Regions from separate parts of the Sodalis sp. RH16 genome, predicted to be linked through region 2. Evidence: predicted binding sites of a transcription regulator. Region 2 holds the regulator's gene; each other region holds the start of a gene.
What was found. Region 2 encodes PhoB, which activates phosphate uptake and scavenging genes when phosphate is short. Its sites were predicted from a motif close to CTGTCATAAAACTGNCNNAT; they were not measured.

Region 1 (5,174 bases), 470 kb from region 2:
CAGCGCGGCGTAAAGACCACCGTTGGCATTCGCCATCGCCACGATAACCGTCAGGCTGGAAAGGCCGTAGATACCGCCGGTGCCAAACAAATGTTCAATACCAAAGCCTAACACCACCCCCACCAAAACCTTGGTCACCGTGATGGTGGTCCCTTGCAGCAACGCCCGCGGAGCGGCCTTAAAACTGATACCGGCCCCCATGCAGAGTAAAAATGCGCCGATAAGCGGCAGGGCGCCGTGCTTAAACAGCGCCGAAGTAAACCCCCCGATCTCCAGCGATTGCGGCGCAAAGGTATTGAGTAAAGCGGCGAGAATCAGCGGGACCAGCATCATCCCCCCCGGCATTCTCTCAATGGTTGCTTTGATTTTCATTCTGCCCTCACATGTATGATTACATTTAATCATAATGATTATATTGAGTCAAAATATAAAAAATGCGATCTAGATCTGATTATTACCAGTCATGATAAACAGAAATGATTATGAATAAGACCAATTTGATTGAATAGAATCACAACAGCACAATCGCCCGTTGAAGGGGGGTTGCATATTAAAGGGAGTCGCGTGTTAAAGGGAGACTCTGACAATGGGGTCGAATCGGGCGTGGTTTTCCCGCCCGACCGAGCGCCCCATGGCGCGGTAGGCCCGCAGACACCGGGCGTGCAGCAAACCTGTTAAAGGGAGACCGTGACAATGGGGTCGAATCGGGCGTGGTTTTCCCGCCCGATCGAGCGCCCCATGGCGCGGTAGGCCCGCAGACACCGGGAGTGCAGCGAACCTGTTAAAGGGAGACCGTGACAATGGGGTCGAATCGGGCGTGGTTTTCCCGCCCGACCGAGCGCCCCATGGCGCGGTAGGCCCGCAAACACCGGGAGTGCAGCGAACCTGTTAAAGGGAGACCGTACCAACGGGGATGCAGCGGCTATCTCGCAGCCGCCGCAGTCCCCCAAGGCGCCGGCCCCCGCCCTGGGGCCAAAACCTCAGTACAGCAAACGCGCCCGGATCGTGCCGGGTATCGCCTTAAGCAATTGCAAAGCGGTATTTTCCGCATCGGTTTCCACGTCTATCACCACATAGCCGATATCCGCCGTGGTTTGCAGATACTGGGCGGCAATATTAATGCTCTGTTCGGCGAAAATCTGGTTGATACGGGTCAAAATACCGGGACGGTTCTCATGAATATGCAGCAGCCGGCTGACGTTTTCACCATGCTCCGGCAAAGAAACCTCCGGGAAATTCACCGCGGACAGAGTAGACCCGTTATCGGAATATTTCGCCAGCTTACCCGCCACCTCCGTACCGATATTCTCCTGCGCTTCCTGGGTCGACCCGCCGATATGCGGCGTCAGGATAACATTATCGAATTCGCACAGGGGCGAAACAAACGGATCGGTATTGGTGGCCGGTTCTTCAGGGAAAACGTCCACGGCGGCGCCGGCAAGATGTTTACTGGCCAGAGCGTCGCACAGCGCCGGAATATCCACCACCGTACCGCGCGCGGCGTTGATAAACAGCGCGCCTTTTTTCATCTGGCCGAATTCCGCCGAGCTCATCATATTCCGAGTAGACTGGGTATCGGGCACATGCAGGGTCACCACATCGCTGAGGCCAAGCAATTCCGGCAGCGAATCCACCTGATGGGCATTGCCCAGCGGCAGCTTGCTCTCGATATCGTAAAAGTAAACCTGCATACCCAGGCCTTCCGCCAGGATACCCAATTGCGTACCGATATGGCCGTAACCGATGATGCCCAGCTTTTTGCCCCGGGCTTCGTAGCTGCCCTGGGCCTGCTTGTTCCACTGGCCGCGATGGGCTTTGGCATTGGCTTCCGGCACACCGCGGATCATCAGCAGCATCTCGCCGATGACCAGCTCGGCCACGGAACGCGTATTGGAAAAAGGCGCATTGAATACCGGCACGCCCCGTTTCAGCGCGGCCTTGAGATCAACCTGATTGGTGCCGATACAAAAGCAGCCCACCGCCACCAATTTTTCCGCGGCGGCAAACACCTCTTCCGTCAGGTTGGTGCGGGATCGGATGCCGACGAAATGCGCATCGCGAATGGATGCCTTCAATGACTCGGTGTCCAATGCGCCTTTATGGTATTCGATATTGGTATAACCGGCATGCCGCAGATTATCGATGGCGGTCTGATGCACGCCCTCTACCAATAGAAATTTGATTTTGTCTTTTTCCAACGATACTTTCGCCATTTCCCGACCCTTTTTGATACTTCAGAAGCGGCTGCAAAACACAGCACCCGGACAAAATAACAAATATTGCCGCATCGGCAAGTTCATTGACCAAAGTCCGCCCAGCACAAGCGCCGAACATAAGTGATTGCTATGGATAATTCTTCTGGAGGGACAGGCATACGTCCTATATATGGCAGTTAAATGACTTAAATGTGATATTTATCACTGAATTTCAGATAAAGAATTAAAAAATGCTATGTAAACAAAATTAACACTTATCCGTCGCCCGCAGTCAGGCCGGCATCGGTAACAATATCCCTGCCCGGCCGGCCCGCCCATGGGAAATCCGCGGCTTATTCGATAACCTTGACGCCCTCCGGAGTGCCGATCAGCGCTACGTCAGCGCCGCGCCGCGCAAACAGCCCGACGGTAACCACCCCCGGCAGAGCGTTGATTTTATCTTCCAGCGCCACTGCATCCAATATTTGCAGGTTACGCACATCAAGAATGATATTGCCGTTATCGGTCACCACCCCCTGGCGATATTCGGGCAAACCGCCCAATTTAACCAGTTCACGGGCCACATACGCCCGCGCCATAGGGATCACTTCAACCGGCAGGGGAAATCTTCCCAATACGTCTACCTGTTTGGACGCGTCGGCAATGCAGATAAAACGGCGCGCCACGGCGGAGATAATTTTTTCACGGGTCAACGCCGCGCCGCCGCCTTTAATCATCTGCATATGGCTGTTGATCTCATCCGCCCCGTCGACATAGATATCCAGCGAATCCACGCTGTTTAAATCAAGCAAAGGGATCCCCAGCGCTTTCAATTTCGCCGACGAAGCCTCGGAGCTGGATACCGCCCCGTCTATCTGGTGTTTCATGGTGCCCAGAGCGTCAATAAAATGCGCGGCGGTGGTACCGGTGCCGACCCCGACGATGGTACCGGGTTGAACATATTTCAATGCCGCCCAGCCTACCGCTTTTTTAAGTTCATCCTGCGTCATGGCATGTTTTTCCTATGGAAATCCAACTTGCCGGTATTATAAAGCAATATCCGGCCAAAAAGCTTGAATTCCGCCGCAACGGCACGCGCCCGGACCACTCCACCCTCATCCATAAGATTTTAAGACCTTACCGGGGCAAAACTATGGCATAGTGCAGGGATACACCGACGTTAGGGGACGAAGATTGAATGAAACGCCCGGACTATCGAACGCTGCAGGCGCTCGACGCCGTGATACGTGAACGAGGTTTTGAACGTGCCGCGCAGAAACTCTGTATAACGCAATCCGCGGTATCGCAACGCATAAAACAGTTGGAAAATCTTTTCGGCCAGCCGCTGCTGGTACGTACCGTCCCGCCCCGGCCGACGGAACAGGGCCAAAAGCTGCTGGCATTATTGCATCAGGTGGAGTTGCTGGAAGATGAATGGCTCGGCACCGATAACGGCAGCGATACTCCCCTGCTGTTATCCCTGGCGGTCAATGCCGACAGCCTGGCCACCTGGCTGCTGCCGGCGCTGAAACCGGTACTGACCGATTCGCCCATCCGGCTTAATTTGCAGGTTGAGGATGAAACCCGCACCCAGGAGCGGCTTCGGCGCGGTGAAGTGGTGGGGGCGGTGAGTATCCAGCCCCAGCCCCTGCCCAGCTGCCTGGTGGATCAACTGGGCGCCCTGGATTACCTGTTCGTGGCATCGAAACCTTTTGCCGACCGCTACTTTCCGAACGGCGTCACCCGCAGCGCGCTGCTGAAAGCGCCGGCGGTGGCGTTCGATCATCTTGACGACATGCATCAGGCGTTTTTACAGCAGAATTTCGATCTGCCGCCGGGCAGCGTGCCCTGCCATATCGTCAACTCATCGGAAGCGTTTGTGCAGCTGGCTCGCCAGGGCACCACCTGTTGCATGATCCCCCATTTGCAAATCGAAAGAGAGCTGGACAGCGGCGAGCTGATTGATCTTACGCCAGGGCTGTTCCAGCGCCGGATGCTGTTCTGGCATCGTTTTGCGCCGGAAAGCCGGATGATGCGTAAAGTGACCGATGCCTTGCTTTCCCACGGCCGCCAGGCTTTGCGCCAGGTTTAAGGCTGAGGCCGCAGTTCAAATACCACGTCGACCTGATCGTCGAAACGAATGGTCTGCTGCGCATAGGTTTGCGCGGCATCGGTTTGCGCCATGGCGTCATTGGCTTTGAACATCCGGGCTACCGGAACCGGCTGATAGTTGGCCACGTGGTAACGGATACTGTAAATCGGTCCCAACTGGGCCTTGAAGCCTTCCGCCAGCGCACGGGCCTGGGAGGAGGCATTTTCCATAGCCTGGCTGCGCGCCTTGTCGCGATAGACGTCCGGATTGGCCACGCCCAGTTCCACCGCCCTGATTTCGTTCAGGCCGGATTTCAGCGCGCCGTCCAATAGTTCATTGAGTTTATCAAGCTGCCGCAGCGTAACCTGGACCTGGCGCACCGCGCGGTAGCCTTTCAGCACCGATTCGCCGGTTTTCAGGAAGTCATATTCCGGCTGGGTGCGCAGATTGGCGGCATTGATGTCTTTCTTCTCTACGCCGTTTTTAGCCAGAAAATCAAAGTATTGCGCAACGCGCGCGTCCGCCTGTTTCTTGGCGTCGCCGGCGTCCTTGGACGAAATGGAAACTTCTATGGTCAGGGTGGCGATGTCCGGCACCACCTCCACGCTTGCGGCGCCGGAGGTGATGACGTGCGGCCCGGCGGGCAGCTCCGCGGCCGGCGCCTGGGTGGATAACGCCCCCCACCCCAATATGGCGGCTAATGCTAATGCCTTGACCTTCATGGTACCTCCCGTCGAGTTGGATTGCAGATATACTCATCCTGATGCAGCATATCATTACCGAATTTCATCTTATGGCTATGTTATTTGCAGTTATTTACCGTTTGGTTATGCTGCATCGGCAGAGTAACGCGCCGTGCGTCCGGTAAAATATAGGAGGAGTCTTCA
Region 2 (5,174 bases):
GCCGGCCTATTCGAGTCCGATATTGCGGCGTGCCTGCAGCCTGACGGCCTCCGGCAGCGGTCGGTAGCCGTTCTGGCGAGCGCGCAGCTGTCCGCCGGGGGAAAGGATTTGATCAAAAAATGCCGCTGTGATGGGCTCCAGCGGCCGATCCGGCGCTTTATTCACATAGATATAAAGATACCGCACCAGGGGATATTCACCGTTGAGCAGGGTGGCATCATCCGGCTGAACCGTTTTCCCCTGCCCGTCGGTCAACGCCAGGATTTTGACGCCGCTGGCGTGAAAACCCATACCGGCGTAACCGATGGCGTTGACTGAACCCGCCACCGCCTGGGCCACGGATACCGAGCCGGGCAGTTCGTTCACCGACGTCAGCAGATCGCCGCCGCACAGTACGCGCTGACGGAAATAGCCGTAGGTGCCGGACGCCGAATTGCGACCGTAGCGCAGCAGGGTCTGCCCGGCCAAATGCCCTTTCAGCCCCAGGTCCCCCCAGCGTTTCAAGGCCGGCGAGGGACCGCAGCTATGGGTAATGGAAAAGATGCCGTCCAATTGGCTCAACGGCAGGGATTGCAGGGGATTATCCTCATTCACCAGAATCACCACCGCATCCAGCGCCACCGGAACCGCCGACGGAGGGTAACCGTAATGCCGGCGAAATGCGTCAACTTCCGGCTCGGTCATGGGGCGACTCATCGGCCCGAGCTGAGTGGTGCCGGCGGTCAGCGCCGCCGCCGCCGTTGCCGAGCCCGAGGCCTGGATCTGCACCCCCACCTCGGGAAAACGGCGATTAAAATCCATTCCCCAGCCGGTCAGCAAATTGGCCAGGGTATCGGAACCGGTACTGGTCAGGCTGCCCGACAATACCGTTACCGCCCGGGAGGAGGCCGGCCAGGCCAGTAATATGAGCAGACAGCAGACGATGGGACGGACGATTTTCATCAAAGCTCGACGGGCGGCTTAAAGGTGAGGTTATTTTCCTTCAGGGACGGGGCAACTATCAACCGGTTCGGCAAGGTGAAATAAAATCGGGTACCGGCGCCCGGTTCGCTGATGATATCCAGGCGCGCGTCATGATTGCTGAGGGCGTGTTTCACAATGGCAAGCCCGAGGCCGCTGCCGCCGGTTTGCCGTGACCGGGCTTTATCCACCCGGTAAAAACGCTCGGTCAGTCGGGGGATATGCTCCGGCGCGATACCCGGGCCATTGTCGCTCACCTGGAATTCCGCGCCGGCGGAGGTACGCTGCCAGCAGACCTCGATACGGGTGCCCGGCGGCGTGTGGATCACCGCGTTGTAAATCAGATTCGACATGGCGCTGCGCAACTGCTCTTCGTTACCGCGCACCCGCAGATGCTCATTAACGCGAAACACAATGTCGTGGCGCTCCTGGCTCAGCCCCTCCGCGCTTTGCTGCAGCCGCTTGAGGATGGAAGGAACGTCGATATTCTCGTTGACTTCGTTGTGGGGAGCGGCTTCGATGCGGGAAAGCACCAGCAGTTGTTTAACCAGGCGCTCCATGCGCTGCGTTTGATCCTGCATGGTATGGATTGCCTTGGCGCGAATCGCCGGGTCCATCTCCTGATCGTTCATCATCTCCAGATAACCCTGCAGGACCGTCAGCGGCGTACGCAGCTCATGGCTGGCATTGGCAAAAAAGTTGCGCCGCGCCCCTTCCAGCTGTCGCATCTGGGTAATGTCCCGCGCCACCATTAACAACTGATCGTCGGTGTAAGGCATCACCCGGAACTCCACATAGCGCTGGTTGTTGATGTGTAGCGTAAGGGGCCGCTGGAAGGATTGATTTTGCAGGTATTCATTAAACTCGGGGTAACGCAGCAAATTGAGGATATGCTGGCCGTTGTCTTCCGGCCAGCGAAAGCCCAGCAACTGCTGCGCCAAGCCATTGCACCAAAATATATGGCCGTCGCCGGTCAGCATCACCAGCGCATCCGGCAGGGTTTCCGCGCCGCTGCGAAATCGCTTGAACAGCGTTGCCAAATCGCGGCGGCGGCGGCGATGGCGCAGTTGCATCTGATGCAGGCCGTAGAACAGCGGTTCCCAACTGCCGCGGCCCACCGGCGGGGTCCGGCTCAGGTCTACCCACAGCCACCAGGACAGCCGGAGCTGATAATAATAGTTACGCAGCAGCGCCGCCAACAGCGCCGCCGCCAGCAGCCAGGGCAAATGCCCGATAAGTAACGACAACAGCAGGGCGGGCAGGCAAAAAAGCCCCAGTTCAAGCAGCAGTTTGCTCCAGGATAAACGTTCTAGCACCGGCCGTTCTCCCTTGAGACAGATTCAATAGCGGGCCGAGAAACGATAGCCGGTTCCCCGTACCGTCTGTACCATCCGATCGTGCCCGCCTGTTTCCAGCGCCTTGCGTAAACGACGAATGTGCACGTCCACCGTACGATCTTCCACGTAAACATTGGTACCCCATACATGGTTGAGCAACTGTTCGCGACTATAGACCCGTTCGGGATGGGTCATGAAAAAGTGCAGCAGTTTAAATTCGGTAGGCCCCATATCCAACGCCAGCTCATTGGATGTTACCCGGTGCGAAGAGGGGTCCAGGCTCAAGCCCTGCACTTCGATTTTATCTTCCACCGCCATCGGCGAGATACGCCGCATTACCGCTTTGATCCGCGCCAGCAGTTCCTTGGGAGAGAAGGGCTTGGTAATATAATCATCCGCCCCCACTTCCAGTCCCCGCACCCGGTCTTCCTCCTCGCCGCGCGCCGTCAGCATCATGACAGGAATATCGCGCGTCAATACTTCGCGCTTCATCAGTTTGATAAACTGTATACCCGAACCGCCGGGCAACATCCAGTCGAGCAGGACCAGATCCGGATAAGGCTCCGCCATACGACTCACCGCACTGCCGTAATCTTCCGCCTCAATAGGCTGGAAGCCATTTTGTTCAAGAACAAAGCAGACCATTTCACGGATGGGTGCTTCATCTTCCACGACTAATATGCGTTTTGCCATTATTTTCCTGCCGTTTATTCTCTGCGGTTATCGTGCCCGGGCATTATGCGTCACTTTTATGACAGATTTATTAAAATAGGCGCCGCCTGCTTCAAGGATAGGAGATCGCCGTTTTTCCGCCGCAAATTATATAATCGCACCTTTATTTCGGTATCCGCCGAAGCAAGGGTTATACCCGATAGCGTTCAGGTTGCGGCTGAGTTGGCTGCAACCTGAACGCTATTGGGTATATACTCTCGCCCTGATTCAGGGATTTTCTCCGGAGCCTCATGCGGATCATTCATACCTCCGACTGGCATTTGGGTCAGTCGTTTTTCACCAAGAATCGCGCCCATGAACATCAGGCCTTCCTGCGCTGGCTGGTGACGCAGGTTGAACTGCATCAGGCGGACGCGGTGGTGGTGGCCGGCGATATATTCGATACCGGCACGCCCCCCAGCTATGCACGGGAACTCTTCAACCGTTTTGTGGTGGAGCTACAGCCCACCGGCTGCGGGCTGATTGTGCTGGCGGGGAATCATGACGCCGTCGCCACCCTCAACGAATCACGCGGACTGCTGGCCTGCCTCAATACCCGCGTCATTGCCGGCGGCGACGCCGAACAGCAGGTTTTCGTGCTTGATGAGCGTAGCGGAAAACCGGGAGCGATTTTGTGCGCCATCCCTTTTTTACGGGCCAGGGATATGCTGGTAAGCCGCGCCGGCGAGTCGGGGGATGACAAACAGCGCTCCCTGATGGATGCCATCGCCGGACATTACCGGGATTTATATCAACAGGCCGTGGCGTTGCGCGATACCCTGACCGCGCCGGTGCCCATCGTCGCCACCGGTCATTTGACCGCCGTGGGCGCCGGCACCAGCGATTCGGTACGGGATATCTATATCGGCAGCCTGGATGCTTTTCCCGTCCCGTTATTTCCCCCCGCCGATTACATCGCCCTCGGTCATATTCACCGGCCGCAGAGCGTCGGCGGCCGGCCGAATATTCTGTATTGCGGCTCCCCCATTCCCCTGAGCTTTGACGAGGCCGGCCAGCCCAAACAGGTCAATATGGTGGATTTCCAGCCGGACCTGACGGCGGTGGTGACGCCGTTGACGGTGCCGGAGGTCCAGCCCCTGCGCCTGATTCGCGGCACCCTGGCGGAAATTGAAGCGCAGTTGCTCACCTTTCGCGATTACCGGGGCCAGACGAGGGTATGGCTGGATATCGAAGTGCTGACCGATGCCTGGCTTAATGATATCCAGCGGCAAATACAGCAGATTGCCGCCGATCTGCCGGTGGACATTTTGCTGTTGCGCCGCAACCGCGAGCAGCGGCGCCAGGCGCTGGAAAAAGAGCCTCATGAAACGCTGACCGAACTCAGCGTGGAAGAGGTGTTCGAACGCCGCCTGGCGCAGGTGCTGGTGCGGGATGAAGAGGAACTCAGCCGCATCCGCCTGCTGTATGAGCGGGTGGTGGCGGATATCCGGCACGAAAGTCCGGCACAGGAGCCCAGCCGATGAAAATCCTGACGCTGCGGCTGAAAAATCTCAATGCGCTGCAAGGGGAATGGAAAATCGATTTTACCGCCGCCCCTTTCGACGGCGCCAGCCTGTTTGCCATTACCGGTCCCACAGGCGCCGGTAAAACCACCTTGCTGGACGCCATTTGTCTGGCGCTTTATCACCAGACTCCCCGTCTGGGCGGCAATCCCGGCCAGGAGCTGATGACCCGCCACACCGCCGAAGCGCTGGCGGAGGTGGAGTTCGAAGTGAAAGGTATCGGCTACCGCGCCTTTTGGAGCCAGCGGCGGGCGAAAAACAGCCCGCAGGGCAACCTGCAGCCGCCGAGAACCGAACTGGCGCTCATCGCCGACGGCCGTATCGCCGACGGCCGTATCCTGGCGGATAAAATCAACGACAAGCTGCGGCTGGTCACCGACATCACCGGGCTGGACTTCGGGCGTTTCACCAAATCCATGCTGTTGGCGCAGGGGGACTTCGCCGCCTTTCTCAATGCCGACGCCAAAAAGCGCGCCGAACTCTTGGAAGAGCTCACCGGCACCGACATCTACGGTCGCATTTCCGCCGGCATATTCGAACGCCATAAAGCGGTCAAAGGAGAGCTGGACAATTTGCAGGCCCGTGCCGCCGCCATTGAGCTGCTCACCGAACCGCAACTGCAGGAACTAAACGATGAGCTGGC
Region 3 (5,174 bases), 1.1 Mb from region 2:
CGTCTCAAAAAATCAGCAGAAATATATGTTGCTGAATGTTAATGGTTTGAATATCAATGTATTCGTTCTAGTATAGTCTTTTATGGGAGCCGGGTCGCAACCTTGGCACCCCACCGGCGTTGGCAAAAAAAATTGCAAAAATGCACAAATTTTGTCGCTTCGGTTGCTTTCTTTTGACAAACCTTTTCTACACTCAATATTGTAGAACCTCATAATACTGTGAGTAAGTTGATCTAATCTCAGACATATCATTTTTGGGGTGGGCTTCTTCAGCTCTGTGGTAAGTTATTAAGAGGCGTAACCGCTGAGAGCCCGCGGGTCGGGGATTCAGTGTGGATTTGCGTCGCCGGGGAGGGGGTATGATCAACACCGTTGCGCTTTTTTGGGCTTTATGTGTCGTCTGCGTCATCAATATGGCGCGCTATTACTCTTCATTGCGGGCGTTATTAGTCGTACTTCGCGGCTGCGATCCGCTGCTCTATCAGTATGTTGACGGCAGCGGTTTTTTCACCGCTCACGGGCAACCCAGCAAGCAGTTAAGACTGGTTCGCTATATCTATGCGCAACGCTACCTTGATCATCACGATCAGGAATTTATACGCCGTTGCGAACGGGTGCGGCGACAGTTTATGCTCACCAGCGGGCTGTGCGGGTTGATTATCGTCAGCCTGATTTCCCTGGCTATCTGGCATTGAGAGAAGGGGAAGGCGACCCTCAGGCCGCCTGTGTTACGCTATTGAATACATTTCAGCGCCAGCCAATAAAGAGACCCTGACAGCACAATCGCCACCGGCAGGGTCAGTACCCAGGCCAGCAGGATATTCTGCACCGTCTTGCTTTGCACGCCGCCGCCGTCCACCACCATGGTGCCCGCCACCGCCGAGGAGAGGACATGGGTGGTGGAAACCGGCATGCCGGTATAACTGGCGACGCCGATGGAGACCGCGGCGGTCACCTGCGCCGAAAGCCCCTGCGCATACGTCATGCCCTTCTTGCCGATTTTCTCGCCGATGGTGGTGGCCACTCGCCGCCAGCCGATCATGGTGCCCAACGACAGCGCCAGCGCGACGGCAACGATAATCCATAGCGGGGCATATTCAACGGTGGCCAGCAGGTCCTTGCGCAAATTCCCCAGCAAACGTTTATCTTCACCGGAGGTTTGCGGCAGTTTGACCAGTTTATCCGTGGTGTCGGCGATGCACATCAGCAGGCGCCTGACGTGTGAACGCTCGCCGGGGCTGAGGTGATCGTAGCTTTGCAGATTTTCCAATAACGCCATGGTGCGGTCTATGGCGATGAGCGCCCGGCTGCCGTCGCAGTGGAATACCGTGGTGGCGGGCAGGGCTGAAGGAATGTCGGGCGCCGGTATTACCTGCGTATCAGTATCGGCGGTTTGCGGCAGGGTTGCCGCATGCAGATGATAAAACTGCTGCAGGTTGCCGACGGCATCCCTGGTGCGGGCGATATCATAGCCGGTGGAGTTCATATTCACCATAAAACCCGCCGGGGCGACGCCTATCAACACCAGCATAATCAGGCCAATCCCTTTTTGTCCATCATTGGCGCCGTGGGCGAAGCTCACGCCCGCCGCCGAGAGGATAAGCGCCGTTCGGGTCCAGAACGGCGGCTTGCGCTTGCCGTCCTTCTTTTCCCGTTCCGCGGGGGTCAGGTGGATACGGCGGCGTTTCGGCGTGCCGCTCCAGTAACGGCGCAAACAGAATACCAACGCGCCCGCCAGTACCAGCCCCACGATGGGCGAGATGATAAGGGACAGGAAAATCTCAATCAGCTTTGGAATATTCAGCGCCGCCAACACCGAGGTATGGGTCAGCAGCGCATTGGTCAGGCCGATACCGATAATGGCGCCAATCAATGTATGGGAGCTGGAGGCCGGCAAACCGAAATACCAGGTGCCCAGGTTCCAGATGATGGCCGCCAGCAGCATGGAGAACATCATTGCCAGTCCGTGGGTGGAGCTGACATTCAATAACAGATCCACCGGCAGCAGATGAACAATGGCGTAAGCCACGCTCAAACCGCCCAACAGCACCCCGAGAAAATTGAATACCCCGGACATTCCCACCGCCAGCTGAGAGCGAAGCGCGCGGGCATAGATTACGGTTGCCACCGCATTGGCCGTATCATGAAACCCATTGATAGCTTCATATATTAATACAAATATTAACGCGATAACCAACATAAGACCGGTATGAAATTCCAGGCCGGTAAATAGATGCAGCATAAGGTTACGCCATTTATTGGACATGAACGGGGCGCATTATCTGCGACAACGGGGGCGCTGGAAAAGCAAAATATGACCTTTTTATGACATTTTTATTGACGCTGCCCTTGCGCTTGCTGATGATTATCAATTTTATCAATAGGTTAATTCTGTTCCACCCGGCGTTTTTTCGCGCGGCTGGCGTCTGCCGCGGTGGATGGCTACAATCAGGTGCCCCGCCAAACGCGCCGACCGGGGGTATCCCCCTTAAAAACAAAGGCGGGTGCACATAAGTCAATTGAGCATGATTAGAGTATGAATAAGTTTGGTTTGTATTTATTGAGCGAATATAAATTGTTTAAGCATCAGTCGAAAGTGCAGACATTGAATGGATATAAATTGACTGAATACCAGTCGAGCAGGCTCCTGTTGAAGAGTGATAAATTGATTGAGAATCAGTCAAGCGAGAATAGATTGGCCGGGCTTAAGGTGATTGAGTGAGCACAGGGGAACAATTTGACGCCATTATCATCGGTGCCGGGGCCGCGGGCCTGTTTTGCGCCGCCCAGGCCGGTCAGCGCGGCCTCAGGGTACTGCTGCTGGATAACGGCAAAAAACCGGGCCGGAAGATCCTGATGTCCGGCGGCGGCCGCTGCAACTTCACCAACCTGCACGTGGAGCCCGCCGCCTTTCTCTCGCAAAATCCGCATTTTTGCAAATCGGCCCTATCCCGCTACAGCCAATGGGATTTTATCGAGCTGGTGCGGCGGCACCGCATTGCCTTCCATGAAAAAACCCTGGGGCAGCTGTTTTGCGACGATTCGGCCCAGCAGATCGTGACGCTGCTCCTGGACGAATGCCAGCGCGGCGGTGTGACCTTGCGGATGCGCAGCGAGGTGGCGGCGGTAGAAAAGCGTGACGAACAGTTCCATGTGCTCCTCCCCGGCGGCGAGGTCACGGCGCCGTCGCTGGTGGTCGCCACCGGCGGCCTCTCCATGCCCGGACTCGGCGCCACGCCGCTGGGTTACCGCATTGCCGAACGGTTCGGTATTCCGGTGGTGCCCACCCGCGCCGCGCTGGTGCCGTTTACCCTGCATAAACCGCTGCTGGAGTCTTTAGGCGCTCTCGCCGGCGTCGCCCTGCCAACGCAGGTGGAAGCCGCCGCAGGCATGTCCTTTCGGGAAAATCTGCTGTTTACCCATCGGGGCCTGTCCGGCCCGGCGATGCTGCAAATTTCCAGCTACTGGCAAAACGGCGAATTTCTTACCCTCAACCTGGTGCCGGAGCGGGATCTGGAGGCGTTTCTCACCGAAGAGCGACGGGATCACCCCAACCAAACGCTGAAAAATACCCTGGCAAAGGTGCTGCCGCGCCGGTTTGTAGAGTGCTGGCATACCCTGTTGAACATCCCGGAATGCACCTTGACGCAGCTCAGCCGCCGCCAGCAAAACGACTGGGTGATGTCTTTGCGGCAGTGGCGCGTACAGCCCAACGGCACCGAGGGCTATCGCACCGCCGAGGTTACCCAGGGCGGCGTGGACACCCGCCGCCTCTCCTCCAAAACCATGGAAAGCCGGCAGGTGCCGGGGCTCTATTTTATCGGCGAGGTGGTGGACGTCACCGGCTGGCTGGGGGGCTATAACTTCCAGTGGGCCTGGAGTTCGGCCTGGGCCTGCGGGCAGGCGCTTGCCGAAGTCGCCGGCATGTGATCAGAGGAACTTTAGCCCTTCTCAATGTCACCTCTATCTTGGCAGTGACTGTGCGGCTGGTTCGTCCGTAAACCACGGCGGAAAATCATCGATACAACTTGTCGAGAAATAGGTGTATCGACGCTGCTATGTCGTCCACCTTCTCATCGAGCGCAAAGTGACCGGCATCAACCAGTTGAACCTCTGCATCAGGCACATCGCGCTGGTAGGCTTCAGCTCCCGGCACCAGGAACGAGCTGTCGTAGCGGCCCCAGATTACCAGCGTCGGCGGCTTATGCGTGCGCAGCCATGCTTGCCACAGCGGATATGCCGCGACGTTGGTCTGATAGTCGTACAGTAATGCCGTTTGGATCGCTTTTTCGCCGGGCCGGGAAAGAAATGCGTATTCATCAATCCAGGTGTCGGGGTTGTAACGTTCCGGGTTTGGGCTATCGCCGGCATGGCGGAACTTGGTACCTTCAAGGGACATGAAAGCGTCGGGCACTTCCGGATGTGCCTTTGGATCGGCCCAATAGGCCTTGATGCCTTTCCATTTGGGCCCTAAGCCCTCTTCGTAGCTGTTGGCGTTTTGAATGATGAGGCCCTGAACGCGGGCCGGATGTGCCAACATGACGCGAAAACCCACGGGTCCGCCATAATCCTGCAGGTAAAGGCTGTAGCGATCAATCTTCAATTGCTCAAGCAGCCTATTGGTTGTTTCGGCCAGGTGGTTGAACGTATAGCGGTAATGGGACGGGGGAGGGGCGTCACTTTGCCCGAAGCCGGGATAGTCGGGCGCGACGACATGATAGCGTGTGGCGAGCAGCGGAATCAGCGTATCGAACATCCTTGATGATGAAGGGAAACCGTGGAGCAACACGATGGTCGGTGCGTCAGTGGGGCCTGCTTCGCGGTAAAAGATACCGACGCCGTCTACCTGGACCTTATGATAGGTCGTGTTCGAATGCGTGGCAGGAAGGGCCGCGGGTGTCTTGTCTGTAAATAAAGACAACGCGGCGGGAATGCTGGAACGGGACATTGCGTCCTCCTTTGGGCGTGCCTATGAATGGGTTGGACAGCGACCGATTAGCGCGGTACTGGCTCGACCGTAGCGTTCAGTTAACGTCGCGATGATTACATACAATTTTATCCGCCGCGACCCGTGAAAGAAAGCCCTACGGCTTTCGTATTCCGGATGGCTGGCTACGAACTTAAGGCTGGGTTCATGCATGGCATCTTTAGGATACTTGCAGGGCACATGGTTA

Region 1: a site for PhoB is predicted at 2,373-2,392, ahead of serA (phosphoglycerate dehydrogenase). Genes of this name have one in related genera too.
Region 3: a site for PhoB is predicted at 2,313-2,332, ahead of pitA (inorganic phosphate transporter PitA). Genes of this name have one in related genera too.

Annotation. Positions count from the first base shown of each region.
Region 1 covers NZ_CP178737.1:2,643,078-2,648,251, reverse strand. Annotated here, with positions in the region: gene ACL2XJ_RS12155 (2-keto-3-deoxygluconate permease) at 1-372, opposite strand, end outside; gene serA (phosphoglycerate dehydrogenase) at 981-2,213, opposite strand; gene rpiA (ribose-5-phosphate isomerase RpiA) at 2,549-3,205, opposite strand; gene ACL2XJ_RS12140 (LysR family transcriptional regulator ArgP) at 3,394-4,287, shown strand; gene ACL2XJ_RS12135 (oxidative stress defense protein) at 4,284-5,009, opposite strand.
Region 2 covers NZ_CP178737.1:3,108,881-3,114,054, reverse strand. Annotated here, with positions in the region: gene ACL2XJ_RS14305 (PstS family phosphate ABC transporter substrate-binding protein) at 7-945, opposite strand; gene phoR (phosphate regulon sensor histidine kinase PhoR) at 942-2,276, opposite strand; gene phoB (phosphate response regulator transcription factor PhoB) at 2,301-2,990, opposite strand; gene sbcD (exonuclease subunit SbcD) at 3,260-4,492, shown strand; gene ACL2XJ_RS14285 (AAA family ATPase) at 4,489-5,174, shown strand, end outside.
Region 3 covers NZ_CP178737.1:1,960,760-1,965,933, forward strand. Annotated here, with positions in the region: gene uspB (universal stress protein UspB) at 360-695, shown strand; gene pitA (inorganic phosphate transporter PitA) at 734-2,242, opposite strand; gene ACL2XJ_RS08875 (NAD(P)/FAD-dependent oxidoreductase) at 2,719-3,930, shown strand; gene ACL2XJ_RS08880 (alpha/beta fold hydrolase) at 4,016-4,948, opposite strand.